DNA from 3 places in the Neobacillus sedimentimangrovi genome. Region 3 is predicted to be linked to each of the others. Evidence: predicted binding sites of a transcription regulator. Region 3 holds the regulator's gene; each other region holds the start of a gene.
What was found. The regulator LexA, encoded in region 3, represses DNA repair genes until DNA is damaged. The targets are predictions, from matches to a motif close to CGAACATATGTTCG.
Positions count from the first base shown of each region.

Region 1: uvrB (excinuclease ABC subunit UvrB) is a predicted target of LexA. The motif match lies at 4,836-4,849, and genes of this name have one in related genera.
Region 2: GZA11_RS10765 (Y-family DNA polymerase) is a predicted target of LexA. The motif match lies at 2,439-2,452, and genes of this name have one in related genera.

Region 1 covers NZ_JAAFZF010000018.1:25,346-33,735, forward strand. Annotated here, with positions in the region: gene GZA11_RS08195 (glycoside hydrolase family 3 protein) at 1-1,486, shown strand, start outside; gene GZA11_RS08200 (exo-beta-N-acetylmuramidase NamZ family protein) at 1,517-2,770, shown strand; gene GZA11_RS08205 (alanine/glycine:cation symporter family protein) at 3,001-4,476, shown strand; gene GZA11_RS08210 (CsbA family protein) at 4,546-4,794, shown strand; gene uvrB (excinuclease ABC subunit UvrB) at 4,960-6,942, shown strand; gene uvrA (excinuclease ABC subunit UvrA) at 6,998-8,390, shown strand, end outside.
Region 2 covers NZ_JAAFZF010000030.1:6,204-14,593, forward strand. Annotated here, with positions in the region: gene GZA11_RS10750 (iron-sulfur cluster biosynthesis family protein) at 48-374, opposite strand; gene GZA11_RS10755 (CDGSH iron-sulfur domain-containing protein) at 521-727, shown strand; gene GZA11_RS10760 (YolD-like family protein) at 764-1,099, opposite strand; gene GZA11_RS10765 (Y-family DNA polymerase) at 1,114-2,373, opposite strand; gene GZA11_RS10770 (YqzH family protein) at 2,533-2,724, shown strand; gene GZA11_RS10775 (SDR family NAD(P)-dependent oxidoreductase) at 3,111-3,902, opposite strand; gene proC (pyrroline-5-carboxylate reductase) at 4,558-5,400, shown strand; gene namA (NADPH dehydrogenase NamA) at 5,475-6,494, shown strand; gene GZA11_RS10790 (DNA polymerase IV) at 6,593-7,870, shown strand; gene zwf (glucose-6-phosphate dehydrogenase) at 7,911-8,390, opposite strand, start outside.
Region 3 covers NZ_JAAFZF010000042.1:19,498-27,887, reverse strand. Annotated here, with positions in the region: gene tkt (transketolase) at 1-360, opposite strand, end outside; gene GZA11_RS12900 (DUF896 domain-containing protein) at 740-970, opposite strand; gene GZA11_RS12895 (YneB family resolvase-like protein) at 1,051-1,698, opposite strand; gene yneA (cell division suppressor protein YneA) at 1,703-2,026, opposite strand; gene lexA (transcriptional repressor LexA) at 2,186-2,809, shown strand; gene glnA (type I glutamate--ammonia ligase) at 2,864-4,198, opposite strand; gene GZA11_RS12875 (MerR family transcriptional regulator) at 4,227-4,601, opposite strand; gene GZA11_RS12870 (methionine gamma-lyase family protein) at 4,801-6,069, opposite strand; gene hflX (GTPase HflX) at 6,088-7,344, opposite strand; gene GZA11_RS12860 (trimeric intracellular cation channel family protein) at 7,513-8,118, shown strand; gene spoVK (stage V sporulation protein K) at 8,229-8,390, opposite strand, start outside.

The sequences.
Region 1 (8,390 bases), on a different contig from region 3:
ACAAACAACCAAGCTTGTGGATGCTTATCAACAAGTAGCACAAAAATATGGCTTGCTTATTACGATTGACCAAGAAGGCGGTATTATTACTCGTCTCCAATCAGGATCTGATTTTTCCGGGAATATGGCGCTTGGAGCAACAAGATCTGAAGAGACAGCTGAAAAAGTCGGAAGAGCCATTGGCGAGGAACTGCACTCGTTAGGTATTAATATGAATCTGGCGCCGGTGCTTGATGTCAATAATAACCCGGATAATCCAGTTATTGGAGTGCGTTCGTTTGGGGAAAATCCAGAGCTTGTAGGAAAAATGGGCAACGCTTATATTAAAGGGCTCCAGGAAAGCGGCACAGCGGCAACGGCCAAGCATTTTCCAGGGCATGGAGATACAGCGGTAGACTCCCATTTAGGATTACCAGAAGTGCCTCATGATAAGGACCGTTTGAAACAAGTTGAATTATATCCTTTCCAGCAGGCGATGGATGCAGGAATTGATGCGATTATGACTGCTCATGTCACTTTCCCGAAAATCGATCCTACAAAAGCCGTTTCTCAAAAAGATGGAACGGAAATTGCGATTCCAGCGACCCTCTCACACAAGGTATTAACTGGACTGATGCGTGAGGAAATGGGATATGAAGGAGTAATCATAACCGATGCGATGAACATGAATGCGATTGCTGACCATTTCGGTCCGGTTGATGCCGCCATCCGCAGTGTTAAAGCGGGAGCGGATATTGTGTTAATGCCTGTCGGACTAGAAGTAGTAGCTAATGGGCTTTATAACGCAGTGAGATCTGGTGAAATTTCTGAGAAAAGAATCGAACAGTCTGTCGAGCGAATTTTAACCTTAAAATTAAATCGGGGAATTGTTAAAGGAGAGGTTGAAGAAAGCATCGATCAAAAGATTTCCCATGCTCTTCAAGTAGTCGGCTCACCTGAGCATAAGGCTATTGAAAAAGAGGCCGCGGAAAAATCAATTACACTGGTAAAAAATAACGGAGTTCTCCCAATTAAGGCAGCACCAGAAGACAAAATTGCTGTAGTAGGGTATTCCGGCTACTATGTGAATTTGCTTTTGAATGAAGTGAAAAAGCATCATACAAATGTTACCTATATTGATACACAAACTAAGCTGACCACTGCTCAGCTCGAACAAGTGAAAGATGCGAAATATATTATTGTCGGAACTTATACTTCCAGTGTAGGAGGAAGGGCGCCAAGTGCCAGCCAAATGGTCATGACCAATCAGCTCATTAATGAAACCGATGCCAAAGTCATTGCTTTAGGAATCCGTAACCCATACGATGTCATGTCCTACCCGGCTGTAGATGCCTATCTTGTCCAATATGGATATCGACCAGCCAGCTTCGCGGCGTCAGTAAACACCATTTTTGGCGAGAATCACCCAACAGGAAAGCTGCCAGTTACGATTTATGGTCATGATGGTAGTGTAATGTACGGTTTTGGCCATGGATTAGGGTATTAAAAACTATTAAAAAATAGGGGAGGGGTTTGGATGAAGAAATGGATAATGGCAATGATCACTCTGCTATTAGTACTATCAACAGTAACGGCAGCCATTGCGAAAAATGAAAAAGAGAAGAATAATAAAAAGTTCCGTTTAGGTGTAGAAGTATTGTTAAAAGACCAAATTAACTTAATTAAAGGGAAACGCGTAGGCTTGATTACGAATCCAACTGGTGTCGACCAGGAGCTAAATAGTATCGTGGATTTGTTTTATCAACATAAGGAATTTGAACTTACAGCATTGTACGGTCCGGAACATGGTGTCCGCGGGAGCGCGCCTGCCGGTGAGTATGTGGAATCCTATATAGATGAAAAAACAGGTCTCCCCGTGTACAGTCTTTACGGAAAAACGCGTAAGCCTACACCGGATATGCTCAGCAATATTGATGTATTGGTTTTTGATATTCAGGATGTTGGAGCTCGTTTCTACACTTACATTTATACGATGGCTTTGGCAATGGAAGCAGCGAAAGAGAACAATATTCCTTTCATCGTGCTTGACCGCCCAAATCCAATTAGTGGCACTAAAGTAGAAGGACCAATATTAGAGGAAAAATATGCTTCCTTTGTAGGTCAGTATGCCATTCCAGTTCGACATGGTATGACAGTAGGAGAGTTGGCTCAGTTATTTAATAAGGAATTTGGTATCGGTGCCGATTTAACGGTTGTCAAAATGGAAGGTTGGAAGCGGAATATGTATTATGATGAAACACCATTGCATTTTGTGATGCCGTCACCAAACATGCCTACATTAGATACAGCCCTTGTGTATACGGGTGCTGCATTAATTGAAGGGGCTGCCAATGTTTCAGAAGGTAGGGGAACCACTAGACCTTTCGAACTTATCGGGGCGCCTTTCATTGATGGAGATGAACTAGCTGCAAGGTTAAATTCCTATCATCTACCAGGTGTGAAATTCCGTTCTGCTTCATTCATACCGACAACCTCCAAGAATGTAAATCAGTTAAACCATGGAATTCAAATTCATGTAACGAACAGAAATGCCTTTAAGCCATTCGAAACAGGATTGTATATTGTGAAGACCATACATGACATGTATCCGAACGATTTCCAATTCCGGGCCCGTGATAGTAAAGGGGTATCACACTTTGACTTGCTCGTAGGGAACGGTTCCATTCGCGATGGGATCGAAGCAGGCAAATCTATCGAAGAAATGAAAAAAGAATGGGAGCCAGCATTAAAAACATTTATGGATGTCCGTGAGAAATATTTACTCTATTAAATGACCTATTAGTTTGATAGGAGAAAAGCACTTGTCAGGGGGCTTTTCTCCTCATTTTTTTAGCCATTTCTATTCATCATGGTTTAATTTTTGATATATCAGTAAAATCTAAATATACTAAATATTTTGTTGAAATATAACACTGTATTATTTTATAATTTGATTGTCTCCTTGTTATACAACAAAGGGGGATGGTTATATCAATCTGTATAATACAAAGGGGGAAATTTATGTTCGAGCAGCTTGTGACAAGCATTAATGGGTATTTATGGAGTGCACCATTGATTATCTTCATTGTGGCAGTTGGGCTATATTTTAGTATACGCACCAGATTTTTGCAAATTCGACATGTGAAAGAAATGATTCGCCTCGTATTTACGGGAAAAAGCTCTAATGAAGGGGTTTCTTCTTTCCAAGCATTGGCTATGTCTTTATCCGGACGAATTGGGGTCGGGAATATTGCCGGAACAGCAACAGGAATTGCATTCGGAGGACCGGGTTCTGTATTTTGGATGTGGGTAATCACGTTTATTGGTGCATCAGCCGCTTTTGTGGAATCAACACTAGCGCAAATCTATAAAGAAAAGCAAGATGGAGAGTATCGAGGTGGCCCGGCGTTCTATATTGAGAAGGGTCTTGGTTGGAAATGGTTTGCTGTGATTTTTGCTGTTGCGACTCTCCTTGCTATGGCTGTATTAATGCCAGGTATTCAAGCGAATTCTATTGCAGAAGGTATGAAAAATGCGTTTGGAATTAATAGTGCCATTACTGGTTTAGTAGTGGTTGTATTAATGGCACTTATTATTTTTGGTGGAGTAAAACGTATTGCTAGAGTTGCAGAATTTATTGTACCTTTTATGGCTATCGGCTATTTACTTCTTGCTCTAGCGATTATTGCGGTTAATTTTGAAAGAATCCCTGAAGTATTTGCCCTAATTTTTAAAAGTGCATTCGGTGCAGAAGAAATGTTTGGAGGTATTCTTGGAACCACGATCATGTGGGGCGTAAAACGTGGTTTATATGCCAATGAAGCTGGACAAGGTACTGGTGCTCATCCTGCTGCAGCTGCAGAAGTATCACACCCAGCAAAACAAGGGCTCGTTCAGTCATTTTCCATTTACCTTGATGTGTTCTTAGTCGTTACATCAACAGCTTTAATGATCTTATTTACTAATTCTTACAATACAATAAATGAAAAAACTGGGGAATTCTTAGTGGAGAATCTTAAAGGAGTGGAAAGCGGACCAGCTTATACACAAGCAGCGGTCGATACCATTCTGCCAGGATTGGGATCAGGTTTTGTTGCATTTGCTTTATTCTTCTTTGCTTTCACGACTATATTTGCTTATTACTATATCGCAGAAACGAATCTTGCTTACTTAGTAAAGGGCAAAAACAGAAAGCCAGCTATGTTTTTATTAAAACTAATCCTTTTAGGCTCTGTGTTCTATGGAGCAGTAAAAACAGCAGAGCTTGCTTGGGCAATGGGAGATATTGGACTTGGAATCATGGTATGGTTGAACTTAATTGCTATTGTTCTCCTATTTAAACCAGCCAATATTGCCTTGAAAGATTACGAAGAGCAATTGAAGAAGGGACTAGATCCTGAATTTAATTCTACTAAGTTAGGAATTAAGAATGCTGATTTCTGGGCTAATGGTTATCAAAAATCGGAAAAAGAAGAAAGCAAACGTGTGGCCAATTAATCTTTTATTTGCATTTTCGTCCATGAATTTCTAGAATATAGGAACAGAATGGAATGGATGAGGTGTGAAATGATTGAAGTCATACGACATATGTCAGCGTTTTTTATACCGGGACTTCTAGTTTTACTTTTTACTCGTGTTACTTATAATCGAGTGATTGGTCTTGTCTTAACGGTTGCCTTAATTGCAGCTTCTGTCCATAAAGGCTATACCGATACATTTTCTCTCATTGTAATAGATGCATTTTCACTGACTGCCGGCTTTTGGCTTGCTGCCAAAATGAAGTTGCCAAACAATCGTACCAAGGTTGAAAAATAAAGTCTGCCAGAATAAGGCAGGCTTTTTTTGTACAAAAAAATCGAATGTGAGTTCGTATATTATTGGTTTGTTTTTGGGGTATTGTGGTAAAATGTATAGTATGAAATTGAAAACTGTTAGATGAAAATCATAGACACGGATTTTTTTAAAACGGGAGGAACGACCGTGAAGAAGGACCAATTTGAATTAGTATCCAAATACTCACCACAGGGAGACCAGCCGGAAGCCATAAGGAAACTGGTCGAAGGCATTAAAAATAATAAAAAACATCAAACCCTCCTTGGCGCAACTGGTACAGGGAAAACGTTCACGATTTCCAATGTAATAAAAGAGGTAAATAAACCGACCTTGGTGATCGCCCACAATAAAACCTTGGCCGGTCAGCTTTACAGTGAGTTTAAGGAATTTTTCCCGAACAATGCTGTTGAATATTTTGTCAGTTATTACGATTACTATCAGCCGGAGGCCTATGTGCCACAGACTGATACATTTATAGAAAAGGACGCCAGTATCAATGATGAAATTGACAAGCTGCGCCATTCAGCGACTTCAGCGTTATTTGAACGCAAGGATGTCATCATCATTGCCAGCGTCTCCTGTATATATGGTCTCGGATCACCGGAGGAATACCGGGAGATGGTTGTTTCGCTTCGTACTGGAATGGAGATAGAACGCAATCAACTACTTCACCGCCTTGTAGATATCCAATATGAAAGAAACGACATCGATTTTAAACGCGGAACATTCCGAGTCCGTGGAGATGTCGTTGAAATTTTCCCAGCTTCCCGTGATGAACACTGTATTCGTGTTGAATTTTTCGGAGATGAAATTGACCGGATTCGTGAGGTCGATGCCTTAACAGGGGAGATTATCGGTGAACGCGACCATGTTGCCATTTTCCCAGCCTCCCACTTCGTTACTCGTGAAGAAAAGATGCGTAAAGCGATCGAAAATATTGAAAAAGAACTAGAAGAACGGCTTACTGTCCTCCGTGAACAGAATAAATTACTCGAGGCTCAACGTCTTGAACAGAGAACTCGATACGATATTGAAATGATGCGGGAAATGGGCTTCTGTTCTGGAATTGAAAACTATTCACGCCATCTGACTTTAAGGCCAGCGGGCTCGACACCATATACATTGCTTGATTACTTTCCGGATGATTTCTTAATGATCATTGATGAGTCGCACGTAACACTACCGCAGATTAGAGGTATGTATAATGGGGACAAGGCCCGGAAGGAAATACTCGTTGAACACGGCTTTCGCCTCCCGTCAGCCTTAGATAATCGCCCGCTTAAGTTCGAAGAGTTTGAAAAGCATATTCATAATATCATTTATGTTTCGGCTACACCTGGCCCATATGAACTCGAACATACTCCTGAAATGGTTGAACAAATTATTCGTCCGACTGGGCTACTTGATCCAACGATTGATGTTCGGCCGATTCAAGGACAAATTGATGACTTAATCGGTGAAATCCAAGATAGAATAAAACGGAATGAACGAGTTCTCGTTACCACTTTAACGAAAAAAATGGCTGAGGATCTAACCGATTATTTGAAGGAAATTGGGATCAAGGTGCAGTATCTTCATTCTGAGGTCAAAACACTCGAGCGGATTGAAATTATCCGCGAGCTTCGTCTTGGAAAATATGATGTATTGGTTGGCATTAACCTCCTAAGGGAAGGTCTTGATATTCCTGAGGTATCACTGGTGGCCATTCTTGATGCTGATAAGGAAGGCTTCCTCCGTTCGGAACGCTCGTTAATTCAGACAATCGGCCGGGCCGCAAGAAACGCCAATGGTCATGTCATCATGTATGCTGACAAGATTACACATTCCATGGAAGTCGCAATTAATGAGACGAAGCGGCGTCGTTCCATCCAGGAGGAATACAATAAAAAGCATGGTATCACACCAAAAACCATTCAAAAGGATATTCGCGATGTGATTCGTGCTACACATGTGGCCGAGGAACAGAAAGAGTACAAACCGGCTACTTCTTTTGGCAAGATGAACAAGAAGGAAAGGGACAAATTGATTGCCAACATGGAAAAAGAAATGAAGGCTGCCGCCAAGGCACTCGATTTCGAGCGTGCTGCGGAGCTTCGAGATTTAATTTTGGAATTAAAAGCGGAAGGATAATGCCGGATCATTGGCCGAACCTACCGCTTTAATAAACGGAAGGATGTCGTAAATAATGGCAATGGAAAAATTGATTGTGAAAGGCGCCAGAGCCCACAATTTAAAAAATATTGATGTCACCATTCCGAGAGATAAGCTTGTTGTATTGACGGGACTTTCCGGATCAGGGAAGTCCTCACTCGCGTTTGATACGATTTATGCGGAGGGTCAGCGTCGCTATGTGGAATCACTTTCGGCTTATGCTCGGCAGTTTCTCGGACAAATGGATAAGCCAGATGTAGATGCTATTGAAGGCTTGTCACCTGCCATTTCAATTGACCAAAAAACAACAAGCCGCAACCCGCGCTCAACCGTTGGAACGGTGACTGAAATCTATGACTATTTAAGATTGCTTTTTGCAAGAATTGGACATCCCACTTGTCCGATTCACAACATTGAAATTTCCTCACAAACCATTGAGCAAATGGTGGACCGTCTTCTTGAATATCCGGAACGCACAAAAATGCAAATTCTTGCTCCAGTGGTATCAGGCCGTAAAGGGCAGCATGTTAAAGTCTTGGAAGACATAAAAAAACAAGGTTTTGTCCGCGTTCGTGTTGACGGTGAAATGCTCGACCTTAGCGAAGAGATTGAGCTCGATAAAAATAAAAAACACTCCATTGAAGTCGTAGTGGACCGAATCGTCATAAAAGAGGGTATTGCCTCACGTGTGGCCGACTCACTAGAAACGGCCTTAGGCCTTGGTGGGGGAAAGGTTATTGTCGATGTCATCGGTGAGGAAGAATTAATGTTCAGTGAAAATCATGCTTGCCCTCATTGCGGATTTTCTATCGGAGAGCTTGAACCAAGGATGTTTTCTTTTAACAGCCCGTTTGGTGCCTGCCCGGATTGTGATGGTCTCGGTTCCAAGCTAGAAGTGGATGTAGATCTCGTCATCCCTAATAAAGAATTAACTTTGAGACAGCATGCGATAGCCCCATGGGAACCGACAAGCTCACAATATTATCCGCAATTGTTGGAATCTGTCTGCAACCATTACGGAATTGATATGGATATTCCGGTGAAAGACATTCCGGAAAATCTTTTAGATAAAATATTATATGGTTCCGGTTCAGAGAAGATTTATTTCCGATACGAGAACGATATGGGGCAAATTCGTGAAGGCTATGTCGAATTTGAAGGTGTCATTCGTAATGTGGAGCGCCGTTATAAAGAGACAAGCTCTGATTATATTCGTGAGCAAATGGAAAAATATATGGCCGATCAAGCTTGTCCTACATGCAAAGGATTTCGATTAAAAAAAGAAAGCTTGGCTGTTCTTATTAATGGCTATCATATTGCCCAAGTCACTAACTTTTCAATTGAAGAAGCATTAGACTTTTTCTCCAATCTTCAGCTTTCTGAAAAAGAAGAAAAGATTGCTAAACTCATATTACGCGAAATTAAAG
Region 2 (8,390 bases), on a different contig from region 3:
CTGTTTACTATTGTTTTTTCATCCAATTTATCACCCATGTGTTAAACTTATTGCTCTTTAATGATTAAACTCATTCTCGCGTTTAAAATTTGCTGCGGACTTTTTAATTGAAAGCTGTTTGTACTAGGAGAAAAATCTATTTTCATTTGCTCATCAAAGAAAACCATTTTTGACTTTTCTATGTATACAGTCCGATCATTTGTCTCAATCGCTTCTTCGTTATTGTCTACTTCGCCTGTGAACCACAAAGCTGCTACACCACTTACTGCACAGCCACAACCTTCTGTATCATAGATGAGTTTTAAATAACCTTTACGACCGTTTATTTTCTCATTCAATTTTTGAACTGCTTCTTTTGTTATGGTAATTTCCACATTTAACACTCCCCTTTTTTAGGCATATGATGATTGTAGCATAGGTTTGTTCTAGCTGTTTTTTATTTTGCTTTTCTTTAGTTGAAATTTCTAATGAAATTAATTATTCTCTTAATTAATATCCATTTTTAAAGGAGTGCTTCTTCATGTCAAAGGTACAAATTAAAGTTAATGATAACGGGTCACTTAGAATTACCGGTGATGTGGAACTGCTGGATGGCAAAGGCAATGTGTATACAACAAAACCATCCTTTTCCCTGTGCCGTTGCGGGCTAAGCAAGAATAAACCTTTTTGCGATGGATCCCATAAAGGTCATTTTCATTCTGAAGTTCGGGTACCAAAAGTAGATTAAATGTTAAAAGAGCGGCTTATGGCAAAAGCCGCTCTTTTAACATTCTGTTAGCTGTATGTCAGCAATCATATTAATAGGAATACGATGCACTTCTTGAAAGCGATCAATCACATGAAGCCTATGGGCGATTTCATCCCAGTAATGAATTTTTCCAACCACCATTTCATAATGATGGTTGTGAAAGTGGATAATTGTCACGTACTCATCAAATTCAATCGCCTCTAATAAGGTTTCATTCATTCGTTCGAATTGCTGTTCATCCACTTCTTTTGGCTGTTCATACTGGTCTTCCTTCACCCAATCTCTGAGCAATTTTACATGCTCAGGCAACATCATCGACGTCCATTTGATCCTGCCGCGGTCGCGAATCATTTTTCCTCTCCTCCTTACATCTTATGTCCACCAACCAGCGTCGATCGGTGTCTGGCTGTTCCTCCTGCGGTATAGGAAACAGCTCGGAGGAGTGACCCTGGTCCAAAGCGTCGGCGGATGGAATCCACCACATAGCCGAGCTCGCGTCTTTTGTATGCCCCCATATCAAACAGATCGAGCTGCAGCTCGCAATCGTCCACAATATTACTCAGCGCAATCGAAATCTGCCTTACCGTTTTGCCATTATAATGCTCCTGAAATAATTCAAGACAGACGCGGTAAAGATCCATGGTAACATTCGTCGGCTGCTTGACCGTTCTTGAGCGGTGAAAGCCGCCACCAAATTCATCCTGGCTGTAACCTATTCCAAGACTGACAGTCCGCCCCGCCTTTTTTCGCGTTCTTGCTCTTTTCGCTACCTCCTCGCACATTTCCAAAATTACATGCTTGATTTCCTCAGGCTCTTTATAATCCCTCAAAAGAATTTGGCTTTTTCCAAAGCTGATTTGTCCTTCAATAATCGGTGCGCCCAAATCGGATAAATCCACTCCCCAAGCATGGTAATAAAGCTGATTGCCCATAACGCCAAATTTCTTTTCCAATTGCTCTAAATCATAACAAGCCAGCTGGCCAACTGTGAAAATGCCCATGCTGTTTAATGTCTTTTCCACCCTCCTGCCGATTCCCCACATTTCTCGAAGTGGCGATACTTTCCAAAGCTTTGTCTGGACATCTTCAAATGTCCACTCGGCGACTCCTTTTTTCTTTGCTTCCAAGTCAAGACAAAGCTTTGCCATCAGCATATTGGGGCCAATTCCAATGGCGCATGGTAGCTGGAATTGTCTCTCAATATCGTTCTTTATTTTTTCAGCAATCGTCTTGGCATCCCCCCACAGATGCATCACCCCATCTACCTTAATAAAACTTTCATCGACACTGTACGTATGGATCGCTTCCTTTGGGACGTAACGGTTAAACAAACGAGTAATTTCCGTCGAAACGCGTAAATAAGTAGCCATTTTCGGCTCGATCAGTTCAATCCTTGGGTCCTTTGGAATTTCGAACAGCCGCGATCCTGTTTTAATGCCAAATTCTTTTTTCAACTTAGGTGAAGCGGCAAGCACAACACTTCCTTGCCTCTTTTTGTCACCTACAATCGCGATGTAGGACTCTAAAGGATCAAGCCCATTCATAACAGCGGAACAGCTGGCATAAAAACTTTTCATATCGACGCATAGTATTTTATTTTGCGGTAATGTACTGTAATCAACCATGACGAATCCCTCACAGTTTTATTTTCGAACACTTGTTCTGTATTTAGTATATTTATTATCATAAGCAAATATACGTTCGTATTCAATAGGGATTTTTTGACAAATCCCCAATCTGGATAATGGACAAAAAAACGCTATAATGATGGTGAGGTGCAAGCTATGGAGAAAAAACTTGTAATCAAAATGATTCGTCATTGTTTTAAACAATACGGGGAAGTGGATCCCCTACCTGTTGGAGAAAAAGAAATGGAGGATCTAGTTCATCAAATTTTGCAAATCAAAAACGAAGATCCAGCAGCCGATTTATATGAGGTAGTAAATGATGCTGTATATGAATATTTAACAGGGTAAAAATACATCATTTTAGGAAATAAATATTTCTCTTACTTACTCATTAGGTTGTATGAAGATCCATTGAAAAGGAAAATGCATGTTCATCTTCCTTGTTTAAACAGATTGATCTTAATGATTATTTTTTCTGTTTGGGTTGGTTGTGGTTAGAAATTAGTTCCAAGCAAATCAAGTTGTTCAGCCTAGCCTCTTTGGGCTAACATTTAGAATTAGGCGCTATTCACTCTGTTGAGCTATGGCTATATGAATTTAATGGCTTGGTGTACTTCCTATTCAGAAATGGACTACATTTCTTTTTTACAAGTGAAAGGTTTGGAAATTGAAGCGAATATAACAAAAACATAACCCCCGCAATCCATTTATTGCTGGGGGCTTTCCCGTGGCACTTATTTCTTATTCAAAATTCGTTTACCAATCCGCTCAAACAACCATGGGAAAAGGACATAGACGACACTGCCTATATTCATCCAACGCGGCAAATTGATTTCCCTTGTTTTTGTGAGCATACTGTCAACAACTTTTCTAGCTACATATTCTGGCTGTAGCATAAATTTTTGTACATTCTTCACGTAAGTCCCTTTTTCATCGGCAATGTTGAAAAAGTTGGTAGCAATCGGTCCGGGATTGACGGAGGTCACTAAAACATGAACGTCATCAAGTTCCATCCGAAGGGCGTTGGTGTATCCTAAAACAGCATGCTTGGTTGCCGAATAAACACTTGATTTTGGTGTAGCGATTTTTCCAGCCTGTGATGCAATATTAATAATATGTCCAAAGCGTCGTTCACGCATTTTTGGTAATACCATGCTAGTACAGGCCATTAAACCAATCACATTTACCTCAAACATTCCTTTAATTTCGTCCATCGTTGCTTCATGAGCCTCGCGGAACACACCAAAACCAGCATTATTAACGAGAACGTCAATATGTCCAAACAAATCAAAAATCTTCCCAAAAATCTCCTTGACTTGATCTGTATTCGCTACATCTAGCTGAAACACCTCTACCTTTACATGATGCTTCTGCTCCAACTCTATTTCCAGTTGCTGCAGTTTATCAAGACTTCTAGCAAGCAAGACAAGATTTGCTCCCCTTGCCGCACAAAGCTTAGCAATTTCCGCACCGATTCCTCCAGAAGCCCCAGTAATCACAATATTTCTATCCTTTAATCGATTCACGAAAACACCCCATCTGAACTGAACTTCATCTTAAACCTTTAACCGAAAAGCACAGGTTGTGTATCTTACTAATAATTTCTCTGATAGAGACTAAATAGTCAAGCAGGGTAACGAACAAATCCCGAAGCTTTTCCGAACCATTGTCGAAAAACGTTACCACTCGCCTTTCCCAATTAAACATAGACATTTCTAAAACAGGAGTGGGAAGTTTAATCTGTCATAGTAATAATCCCCTCAACATTCAAATAAATATATAAAAATAAGTTTACTATTTTAAGAAGACATGTCATCAGTTCCACATCCTTCTAAATAAGTCGGAAAATTTACAAATTTAACTCTTGACAGACAAGCATTCCTTCTTGCATAATCACTTATAAAAATTCGATTCGTTTCATGCAATGAGTAAGGCCAGTAAATGAGAAACGGCAAAAGAGAGTGAAGTTCATAGGCTGAAAGACTTCACAGCCCTCTTGATCATTGAACCTACCTTATGAGCATTTAGGAAAAACCTAACGTAACCCGGCGTTAACGGAGTTGAGTGAATCCTTATATGATTAAATTAGGGTTCAATGAAGGTGGTACCACGGAAGCATGGTCTTTCGTCCTTTACGGATGAAAGACTTTTTATTTTTTTAGACGAAAAGGAGGAGTTTTCATGAAAAAAATAGCTATTGTTGGTGCAGGTTCAATGGCAGAAGCCTTTATTTCCGGAATCCTAGAAAATGGATTAATTGATCGAAAAAATGTATGGGTGACAAATCATTCAAATCAAAACCGGCTCCAATACTTAGAAGAACGTTATGGGATTCGTAGTACCTACAATTTACAAACCCTGTTTGAAAATGCGGACGTTGTGATGCTTTCCATGAAACCGAAAGATGCATCATCAGCGATTCAAAATATTCGTTCCTTTTTAACCAGGGATATGCTGATTGTATCCGTCCTGGCCGGAGTTTCAATGGAAACAATTGAAACTTTAGCTGGAAAACCTCTTGCTATTGCCAGATCCATGCCAAATACATCAGCAGCAGTAGGAAAATCGGCCACAGCAATTGCCGTAAATCACCGTGTATCTGAAAAACAATTGGAAATGACGAAAAAACTCTTTGAAACCGTGGGATTGGTTACCTTTGTCGAGGAAACACAACTCGATGCGGTAACAGGCCTTTCGGGTAGTGGACCAGCCTATATTTATTATCTCATTGAAACAATGGAAAAAAGTGCGGTTGAAATTGGTCTTGAAAAACAAATAGCAAAAGAACTTATTGTTCAGACGTTAATTGGAGCAGCTGAAATGGTCAAAAACTCTTCCAAATCACCAAACCAATTACGGAGGGAAGTGACTAGCCCTGGAGGTACAACAGAGGCTGGGATTCGTGTTCTCGAGGAACACGGCGTTCAGGAAGCCTTTATTTCCTGCATTAAAGCGGCTGCCGAGCAATCCAAACGTATGGGCGATGCCTTATGTTCACAGCTACAAGTAGGAAAAACATTATAATAAAAGCAAAATTTTACATGATTGTAAATCTATTTGCTATACTAAAAGTGATTTAAAAAAGGAGGCATGGCAAAATGACGGCAAAATTATTTACTCCCTATACCATTAAGGGGGTTACATTGAAAAATCGGATTGTCATGGCACCAATGTGTATGTATTCCAGCCATAATGAAGATGGCCACATCCAAAACTGGCATCGAACTCATTACACCACAAGAGCGGTCGGCCAAGTCGGGCTGATCATTGTTGAGGCAACAGCTGTTACACCACAAGGACGCATTTCTCCTCAAGATTTAGGTATTTGGAGTGATGACCATATCAAAGGCCTCCAAGAGCTTACCGGACTGGTAAAGGAACATGGTGCTAAAATTGGGATCCAACTCGCCCATGCTGGCAGAAAGGCTGAATTAGAAGGTGAAATTATTGCTCCATCAGCTATTCGATTTAATGAAAAATCAAAATTACCAAAGGAAATGACAAAAGCTGATATTGAAGAAACAATTGCAGCCTTTAAAAAAGGGGCGGAAAGGGCTGCCAAAGCCGGCTTTGATATCATTGAAATTCACGGTGCTCATGGATATCTCATAAATGAGTTCCTTTCCCCTCTTACCAATAAACGAACAGATGAATATGGCGGTTCTGCTGAAAACCGATACCGATTCTTGCGTGAAGTTATTGAAGCTGTAAAGACGGTTTGGGACGGACCGCTGTTAGTCCGTGTGTCTGCACATGATTATCACGAAGATGGGCTGAAACCGGAAGATTACATAACTTTTGCCAAATGGATGAAAGAGCAGGGTGTGGACTTAATTGATGTGAGCTCAGGAGCTGTTGTTCCAGCAAAAATTAATGTATATCCAGGCTACCAAGTAAAGTATGCGGAAACAATTAAAAATGGGGCAAACATCCCGACAGGTGCGGTTGGATTAATTACTACAGCCATTCAAGCAGAAGAAATATTACAAAATGAAAGAGCAGATTTAGTATTCTTAGCACGGGAATTGCTTCGTGACCCATACTGGCCACGAAGAGCTGCAAAAGAATTAGGCGAAGAGATTATAGGTCCAAAACAATATGAACGCGGCTGGATTTAAACCTCATAATATCTATTTTCTATAAGACGGCTGAAGCCGTCTTTTCTTCTTATATAAATTTCTATATGCTAAACTAAAAAATAGAAGGGAGAGGCGCCATGAAGAAAATGTATCCGAAAAACGGAAGAGTAATTTTACATGTTGATATGAACAGCTTTTACGCTTCGGTTGAGATGGCATATGATCCTTCACTCAAAGGGAAGCCTTTGGCCATTGCTGGAAGTGTGGAGGAGCGTCGAGGAATCATCGTCACCTGTAGCTATGAAGCAAGAAAATTTGGTGTAAAAACAACAATGCCGCTTTGGCAAGCGAAAAAGCTGTGCCCTCAGTTAATTGTAAAGCCGCCAAATTTCGAACGTTATAGAGCTGCTTCAAAGGGGATTTTTGATATTCTTAGACACTATACCGAACTTGTGGAACCTGTTTCCATTGACGAGGGATATATGGATATCACTGAGAGCTTTGAGTTTGGCACCCCTATTGAGATTGCGGAAAGTATCCAAAAAAGAATCTTAGAACAGCTTGATTTACCCTGCAGTATTGGAATTGCACCAAATAAATTTTTGGCAAAAACAGCCTCAGACATGAAAAAACCGTTAGGAATAACCATCCTTCGTAAGCGAGATATTCCTAACATTCTATGGCCGTTAAACACCAGTGAAATGCATGGGGTTGGCAAGAAGACTGCAGAAAAGCTCAAAACGATCGGAATTCAAACAATCGGTGATTTAGCAAAGGCGAATGATATTCAACTGAAGACACTTCTCGGAATCAATGGGGTTCGTTTAAAAGAGCGCGCAAATGGAATTGATCATCGGCCGGTTGATCCAGAATCCATTGAGTATTTTAAAAGTATTGGCAATTCCACTACCCTGCCTCATGACACAACCAATCAACAAGAAATTTTTCACGTGTTGGATTCATTGGCAACAACCGTTTCTGTAAGATTAAAACGGAAAAATGTCTTATCAACAACACTAGGAGTAACCATCCGCTATAAAGACCGAAAAACGATTACAAGAAGCACAAAGACAGGAAACCCCATTAACCAAAAAGAGGAAATTTCAGAACAAGCAAAGCAGCTATTTATGAAACATTGGAACGGTAATCCCGTTCGATTATTAGGTATAACCGGATTTGATTTAGTAGAACAGGAGCATGCCTACAAACAATTGAATTTATTTTCGTACGAAAAAGAAGCAAAAAAGGAACCACTACTTAAAACATTATCAAGCCTCCGTGATAAATACGGGAAAAAGATTATAAAAAGTGCCGGTTCACACATGGTAGATCCTACTCATCGAATCGGAACTAACACTAGTTTTAATAAAGACTTTCTTCAAGCATTTTCAAAAAAAGAGGATGAAAATGATTAAAAGCTCCACAGTGCTAAAGTTAGCATGTGGAGCTTTTTGATTATTTACAAATATCAACATCTAAATCTGTCACCGGCCACCAGAAAAATCCATCTTTTTCTAATAGTTTATCTGCTGCATCCGGTCCCATGGAACCCGCTTGATAATTTGGAAAATCTCCTTTTGTCTTTTCCCAGACAGCTGAAATTTTATCAACAAATGCCCAAGAGTACGCTACTTCATCCCAATGAGTGAAATTCGTAGCATCCCCGCGCATGCAGTCATAAATAAGCTTCTCATAACCTTCAGGGGTGTTCATAGCATGGACACCTGTATTAGCAAAGCTAAGTTTGACATTTTGTGCATCTAACTTCCCGCCTGCTTTTTTGGCGTTCAAATAAAGGGTAATTCCCTCTTCAGGCTGGATATGAATAACTAGTAAATTTGGATTCAACATTTTCTCTGTCTGGTAATAGAGGTTCATTGGAATATCTTTAAATTGTACAACGATCTTGGTTGATTTGGCCTTCATCCGTTTTCC
Region 3 (8,390 bases):
CTGTCCAAGTGGACCAGTCGTCGCTTCTACACCTTCTGTATGTCCATACTCTGGATGTCCCGGTGTTTTGCTACCCCATTGACGGAATTGCTTTAAATCATCCATGGATAGATTATAACCAGATAAATGTAACATACTGTACAATAAAGCAGATCCATGACCAGCAGATAATACAAAACGGTCGCGGTTAAACCACTTAGGATTTTTTGGGTTATGGTTCATGAACCTTGTCCATAATGTATACGCCATTGGTGCAGCACCCATCGGCATTCCCGGATGTCCGGAATTCGCCTTCTCAATCATATCAATTGAGAGTGTACGAATGGTGGTTACAGATAATTCGTCAACTGTATTAAACATCAATTACATCCTTTCTTTATCACAATAGGATCTTACCTCAACATTAATATTATAGTGGAGCTTCAAATAATTCAACAAATTACAACTAGTTTTTCATATCTATACCACTTAGTTCTTAATATTGACACATGGTGTTGGAAATATGTTCGTAAAGCGTAAGCACCTAAATCAGCTAGGTGGACATGCCATGCAAATTACCATTGCCATCTTTATGATGTGCTCCAAGTGTAATCATTATAGATGAACACCCCTTAGGCATATGACTAATCATAGGTCGTGAGCGCAGGTGTCTATCCCCAAAGAGCTTTTACTCAACTATGCTCAATGTAAAAAATTATCCTATTTAAAAAAGGAATACAAATACTTGTATTCCCAGATGTTAGTGAAGCCTATTTTTTCTTCTATTTTTTATTTTTTCAGGAGTAACATCATTTCCCATCGGATCAATAATCTTTGTATTAGTGAGTGTCTCAAGCATACTTGAACGAAAAGCTGCTAAGTATTCAGCTCTTAATTTTGATTGTTCCTTAGCTTCTATTTCGGTTAAACCTTCTGTTTTTGCTTTTTTTGCCAATTCATTGATTCTAGCAATCTTTTCTTTGGATAGCATTCAAGCACATTCCTTTCAAAAACTCCTTACAATAAGAATTAATTTTACAAAAAAAGTATGAATTTGACAAGGGATATCCCTTATTCCTCTTGGCTATCCAAATATTCCTGATATCTCCTATGAACGGTTGCCTTAGATATGTTATATCCGAAGCCTCTAAGTGTGGAAGCTATTTCTGCAAACGTTAGTCCATTTGCTCTTAGCTTGTAAATTTCTTCAACCGGAACTTCTATTTTCTCACGACCGGAGTTGACACCCAGATTCTTTAGGTTTTTTTGGGGTTTATATCCTTTTTCAATTGCCCGTTTCATCCCGCGCTTAATTTTCACATTATGTAGTTTTCGTTGATATTCCTCGACCATACTTACAATCTTCAATACCATGGAATCGGAGTCTGAAAGCTGCAGCTCTCCATTATGAGCAATACAATAAAGCTTAATCCCCTCTTTTAAAATACAATGAAGGATCGCAATCTTTGCATTACCTCTACCAAGTCTTGTCTCATCCTGAATTAATACGGCTTGAACTTCCTCGTCCTTAATACGTTCTAATAATTGAAGGATCCCATCTCTATCAAAATCATATCCGCTTGCCTGTTCTTTAATAATGGAATCAATTTCAAATTGGTACCGTTTGGCAAGTTGAATGAGTTCTTCTTCCTGACGCTCTAGGGACGTTTCTTGGGTTTCCTTATTTGTACTGACACGACAATAAATGACTGCTTTCATTAAATTATTCCTCCAAAGCACTAGCTAATTGTCTTGGAGCAGGAGCTTCTTTACTAACAGGAATCATAATTTCATCTCCGGGAAAAATTTGATCTCCAACCATTTTATTATATTTTTTCACCCAATCAATAAATTCTTCATTCGATAATGTATGCTGCTCGGAATATTGCCCGGCGATTTTCAAAAGGGAATCTCCTTCTGATACAGTTACTGTGATATATTGATCCTGCGGTACCGGATTTTGTTTGAACGAAAGAATAAGTGCAAAAGTACCACTTAAAAGGAAGAGTATAATAGCATAAGAGTATTTTGACCATAGGTTATTCATCAAACCACACCTCTTACAGAATATATGTTCGTTTTTTGATGTTTTGATTATAGTACGAACATTTGTTTGATGTCAAGTAGTTTTCGAACTTATGTTTGTATACTATTGTAGAACATGTTATAATAAAGACAACATTAACCAGACGAGGTGCATTTTATCATGGTAAAAATATCAAAACGGCAGCAGGATATCCTAGACTTCATTAAAGAAGAAGTGAAACGGAAAGGATACCCTCCCTCCGTTCGGGAAATTGGTGAAGCGGTTGGACTAGCATCCAGTTCCACTGTACACGGACATTTAGCTAGATTGGAAAGTAAAGGACTAATTCGACGCGATCCTACAAAACCTAGAGCGATTGAAATATTAGAGGCGGATGAAGATGCATCTATCCCAAGGAATAACGTGATCAATGTTCCGGTCGTTGGTAAAGTTACTGCCGGACTTCCAATTACAGCCATTGAAAATGTAGAAGAATATTTCCCTCTTCCAGAAAGACTTGCACCTGCAGGAGAATCTATTTTTATGCTGGAAATTATGGGGGAAAGTATGATTGAAGCGGGAATCCTTGATGGGGATTACGTCATTGTAAAACAGCAGCAATCTGCAAACAACGGTGATATCGTTGTAGCGATGACGGAAGATAATGAAGCAACTTGCAAAAGATTTTTCAAAGAGAAAGATTATATTCGCCTCCAACCGGAAAATTCGACGATGGAGCCGATCATCTTAAAAAATGTATCCATTTTAGGAAAAGTGATTGGCGTTTATCGACAAATTCATTAATCCTACAAAAAAAGCCACGGTCTCAAATAATTGGACCATGGCTTTTTCCATCTATTAATACATTGTTAAGTATTGTTCTCTCTCCCAAGGATGTACAACGGTACGGAACATATCCCATTCGATCTCTTTCGCATCGATAAAACGCTCAAAAATATGTTCACCAAGACCATCTTTAATGACTTCATTGTTTTTCAATAATTCTAATGCTTGAGCCAATGTAGCTGGAAGATCGACAATTCCTTCCTCAATTCTTTCTTCTGGTTTCATCACATAGATGTTACGATCAACTGGTGCAGGTGGTGTAAGTTTGTTTTTAATTCCATCTAATCCTGCTTTAAGTAGAACAGCCATCGCTAGATATGGGTTCGCTGATGGGTCAACACTGCGAATTTCACAACGTGTACTCATACCACGAGAAGCTGGTATACGGATTAATGGAGAACGATTTTGTGCTGACCATGCAACATAACAAGGTGCCTCATAACCTGGAACTAAACGCTTATAGGAGTTGACAGTCGGATTAGTCACGGCAGTAAAGGATGTTGCATGTTTTAAAATACCCGCAATGAAATGGCGAGCTGTATCACTCAATTTTAAATCTGCATTTGGATCATAGAAAGCATTTTCTCCATTTTTGAATAATGATAGATTCATATGCATTCCGGAACCATTTACACCAAATAATGGTTTTGGCATGAAGGTTGCATGCAGACCATGTTTACGAGCAATCGTTTTTACTACTAGTTTAAAAGTTTGAATGTTATCACATGCAGTTAGGGCATCGGCATATTTAAAGTCGATTTCATGCTGTCCAGGCGCTACTTCGTGGTGAGATGCTTCAATTTCAAAACCCATCTCTTCAAGCTCAAGAACAATGTCACGGCGGCAATTCTCACCAAGGTCTGTTGGTGCAAGGTCAAAGTATCCACCTTTGTCATTTAACTCCAATGTTGGTTCGCCTTTTTCGTCTAATTTAAATAAGAAAAATTCAGGTTCAGGCCCAAGATTGAAATCTGTAAAGCCGAGCTCTTTCATTTCTTTTAACACACGTTTTAAGTTGTTACGAGGATCCCCTGCAAATGGTGTACCATCTGGATTATAAATATCACAAATTAAACGGGCAACCTTTCCTTTTTCAGCTGTCCATGGGAATATTACCCATGTATCTAAATCTGGATAAAGATACATATCAGACTCTTCGATACGTACAAATCCTTCAATGGAAGATCCATCAAACATCATTTTGTTGTCTAACGCTTTTTCCAATTGACTAATAGGAATTTCCACGTTTTTAATTGTTCCTAAAATATCCGTAAATTGTAGACGGATAAATTTTACATTCTCCTCTTTCGCCATCCGTAAAATATCTTCTCTTGAGTACTTAGCCATCGTACTGCCCCCCAATTTTATTAAAAATTTAATGGAAGAAACGTGATAGATCCCCTTGGCGTAATGATGAACCTTTCAATCTGTTCGCATGCATTAATTCATTGCGAAGCAGCTTTCTCAATTGTTCATCTGTCACTTCACGTTTCGCCTTTTTCACTTCTTTTGCAATTACCTCGTTTTGCTGTTCTTTGACCATAAACAACTGCTTAATTCCCGCAATATTGATTCCTTGGTCAATTAAATCCTTAATTTCTAATAGCCTATCAATATCATTTAAACTAAACATCCGCCTGTTTCCATCTGTTCGTGCAGGAGAAATTAATTGGTGTTCTTCATAATAGCGGATTTGTCTTGCGGTCAGATCGGTAAGCTTCATGACCGTTCCGATGGAAAACAGCGGCATCGATCTTCGAATTTCTTTTCCACTCACCAAAATTCTCCTCCTACCTTTCTAGTAACCTTTAACTCGCGAGTTAATTTGTATTACATATTGTCATTATATTTCTTGTTAGAAAAGATGTCAATGCCATGTAAGAAAACCTAACATGATTTTTTAAATAAAAATGGGACAGCTCTCATCGCTATCCCAACATTTTTTGTATTTATAAGGCAAGTAATCCTTTTTCTATTAAATGATCAATAGCCAAGCAGACAGCAATTTTAACATGGGCGTAAGTTAAGCCACCTTGTACATAGGCCGCATAAGGCGGTCGAAGTGGACCATCTGCTGTCAGCTCAATGCTAGCGCCTTGAATGAATGTTCCAGCCGCCATAATGACATCGTCTTCATACCCCGGCATATAGCTAGGGTGAGGAGTGACATAAGAGTTAATTGGCGAGGCAAATTGAATGGCTTGACAAAAAGAAACCATTTTTTCCCGATCTTCGAATTGTACGGCTTGGATTAGATCGGTTCGTTTGTCATCCCACTTTGGTGTGGAATTCATTCCCAATTTCTCCAGCATGGCTGCAGTGAATATTGCCCCTTTTAATGCTTGGCCAACTACATGTGGTGCGAGGAAAAATCCTTGATACATTTCTTGCAAGCTATAAAGGGAAGCTCCGGCTTCGGCACCAATTCCAGGGGATGTCATTCGGTAGGAACAAGCGTCTACCCATTTCTTTTTACCAACAATGTATCCCCCTGTTTTTGCCAAACCGCCTCCAGGATTTTTTATAAGTGACCCGGCCATTAAATCGGCACCAACGTGACAAGGCTCCAACTCTTCCACAAATTCCCCGTAACAATTATCAACGAACACAACCACATCTGGCTTGATTTCTTTTACAAATTGAATCATTTCTCCGATTTCTGCTACAGAAAATGATGGTCGTACATCATACCCTTTGGAACGTTGAATTCCGATCATTTTTGTATTCGGCTTGATCATTTTAGCGACCATATCCCAATCAATCTTTCCCTCTTCCGTTAAGGAAACACTGTTGTAGGAAATTCCGAACTCCTTGAGAGAGCCAACCCCGCTGCCTCGAATACCGACAATTTCTTCTAATGTATCATAAGGTTTTCCGGTGATATAAAGAAGCTCATCCCCTGGGCGAAGGACACCAAATAAAGCGATCGAAATGGCATGTGTCCCAGAGATAATTTGCGGCCGGACGAGCCCAGCTTCTCCGCCAAAAACATCTGCATATACTTTTTCCAACGTGTCTCGACCGATGTCATCATAACCGTAGCCTGTAGATGGAATAAAATGCGAATCACTTACCCTATGCTTTTGAAAGCTTTGTAGTACCCTAAATTGATTGGATTCAATTCTTCTTTCAATTTCTTGATGAACAGCCGCAATTTGCTTTTCCACTTCACTCACAATCGGCTGAATTTTTTCCCCGTTTTTTAACTGTTGAAACATGCTGTATTTTTCTCCTATCTATATTTGATATTTCTGCAATTGTCCTGTTATTTGATGATCTTGTAATGTATATCCTTTACAGTGATACGCTTGCGTCTCTTCGTTAAATGTCAACTCTCTTAAAATGGTTGCATTTTTTAATTGAGAAAGCAGTTTCCCCTCCGAAGATGGAACCACTACCTCATATGGTTGCATCATCCCTTTCATGACCTGCTCTATTTTAAGTTTTAAGTTTTGTCGATCCCCTTCATCCAATGCACTGATAAAAACAGTTGGCGTATTCGCTGTTGGAACGAAGTCAGGATGCTTTATATCTCTTTTATTATAGACGGTTAATTGAGGGACATCACTTACTTCTAATTCCTCAAGCAACTTATTCACTGTTTTTTCGTGATGGAAATAATCCGGATTTGACATATCCACTACATGAAGCAGTAAGTCTGCTTCCTTTACCTCTTCTAGAGTTGACCGAAAGGCCGCTATGAGTGAGGTTGGCAAATCTTGAATAAAGCCAACAGTATCTGTAATTAAGGCAAGAAAGCCACTCGGTAAAATCAATTTTCTTGTCATCGGATCCAAAGTGGCAAACAACTGGTTTTCTTCATAGGAATCCGCTTCAGACAAACGGTTAAATAGCGTAGATTTCCCAGCATTGGTATATCCGACAATCGCCACTTGAAAGGTTTTATTTTTCTTTCTTCTTTCCCGGTAACGGTTTCGGTGTTGTGTAATGACGGAAAGTTGATTTTTTATATCATCAATTCTCCGACGGATATGGCGTCGATCCGATTCCAATTTGGTTTCCCCTGGACCGCGTGTACCGATTCCACCACCGAGTCTGGATAAGGCAGTTCCTTGACCGCCTAGCCTTGGAAGTAAATATTGAAGCTGGGCAAGTTCTACTTGCAGTTTCCCTTCTTTGGAACGAGCCCTTTGTGCAAAAATATCTAATATAAGCTGAGTTCGGTCAATAATCCGAGCATCAATCTCAGCAGCTAAGTTCCGCTTTTGACTCGGTGTGAGTTCATCATTAAAAATCACCAAGTCGGCTTCTGTTTCCTCGACCAAGTTTTTTATTTCTTCCACTTTCCCTTTCCCTATATAGGTTGCTGGGTGAAGTCGGTCCCGCTTTTGAGAAACAGTCGCAAGGACTGTTCCTTGTGCTGTTTCCGTTAAGGATTTTAATTCTTCCATCGAATAATGGAATCGCAAATCATCGTCATCTATTTGACAGCCAACTAATATGGCCTTTTCTTTTGGTTCTCTTTGTTCCACAAGACATCCTTCCCTTTCCGAATCACTCTAGTTTTCATCTTATCAAAAATGACAAGGTTTCTCTAATTTTCCTTTTATTTTTTAAAAATAATTATTGTATTTTTCTTTTACCATGATAAAATTTTGTTTGCTACAAATATATTAAACATCAAGGAGAAACAGACAGAAATGACATGGGAAGTATTAAGTATGATTGGCACCATTGCTTTTGCTGTCAGCGGCGCCATTGTGGCAATGGAAGAAGAATATGATATTCTAGGCGTTTATATTTTAGGAATTGTCACCGCTTTCGGTGGTGGGGCCATTCGAAACCTATTAATTGGTGTTCCTGTTTCTGCTCTATGGGAGCAAGGGTTGTTTTTTCAAATTGCGTTAATTTCTATTACAGCGGTCTTTTTGTTTCCAAATAATCTATTAAAACACTGGAATCGCTGGGGAAATTTCACTGATGCAATTGGCTTATCCGCCTTTGCGATACAAGGGGCCATGTATGCAGCGGATATGAATCACCCAATTAGTGCCGTCATCGTTGCTGCCGTATTAACAGGAAGCGGAGGAGGAATCATCCGCGATTTATTAGCAGGTCGAAAACCAATTGTGCTTCGTTCAGAAATTTATGCTGTTTGGGCGATCCTAGCAGGTGTTATCATCGGTCTAAAAATTGCAACCAACTCTTGGGAACTATACACCTTATTTATCCTTGTAACCATCCTGCGGGTACTTTCCTATACATATGATTGGAAACTACCATCCCGCAGACTTGGAGTACATTAGAAAAGCGGAAGCCCCCTGTCCAGCGGCGTATGGCCGGAGTTAGAAAGTTCACTAGAACAAAAAATAGTTTTATCCTAAAAAAATCGGCGGATGGATGAACCGCCGATTTTTTATTTATCTTCAAAAACGAGATCATTGCTCCTGATCATCATTAAATCATGTCTGTCATAGCTATTTTGCATTAACAAACGCATGGCCTGTGCCCGAATGGATTTTTCAATGATATTTCTGACATACCTTCCGTTCGAAAAACGATTCGGGCTCATAACAGA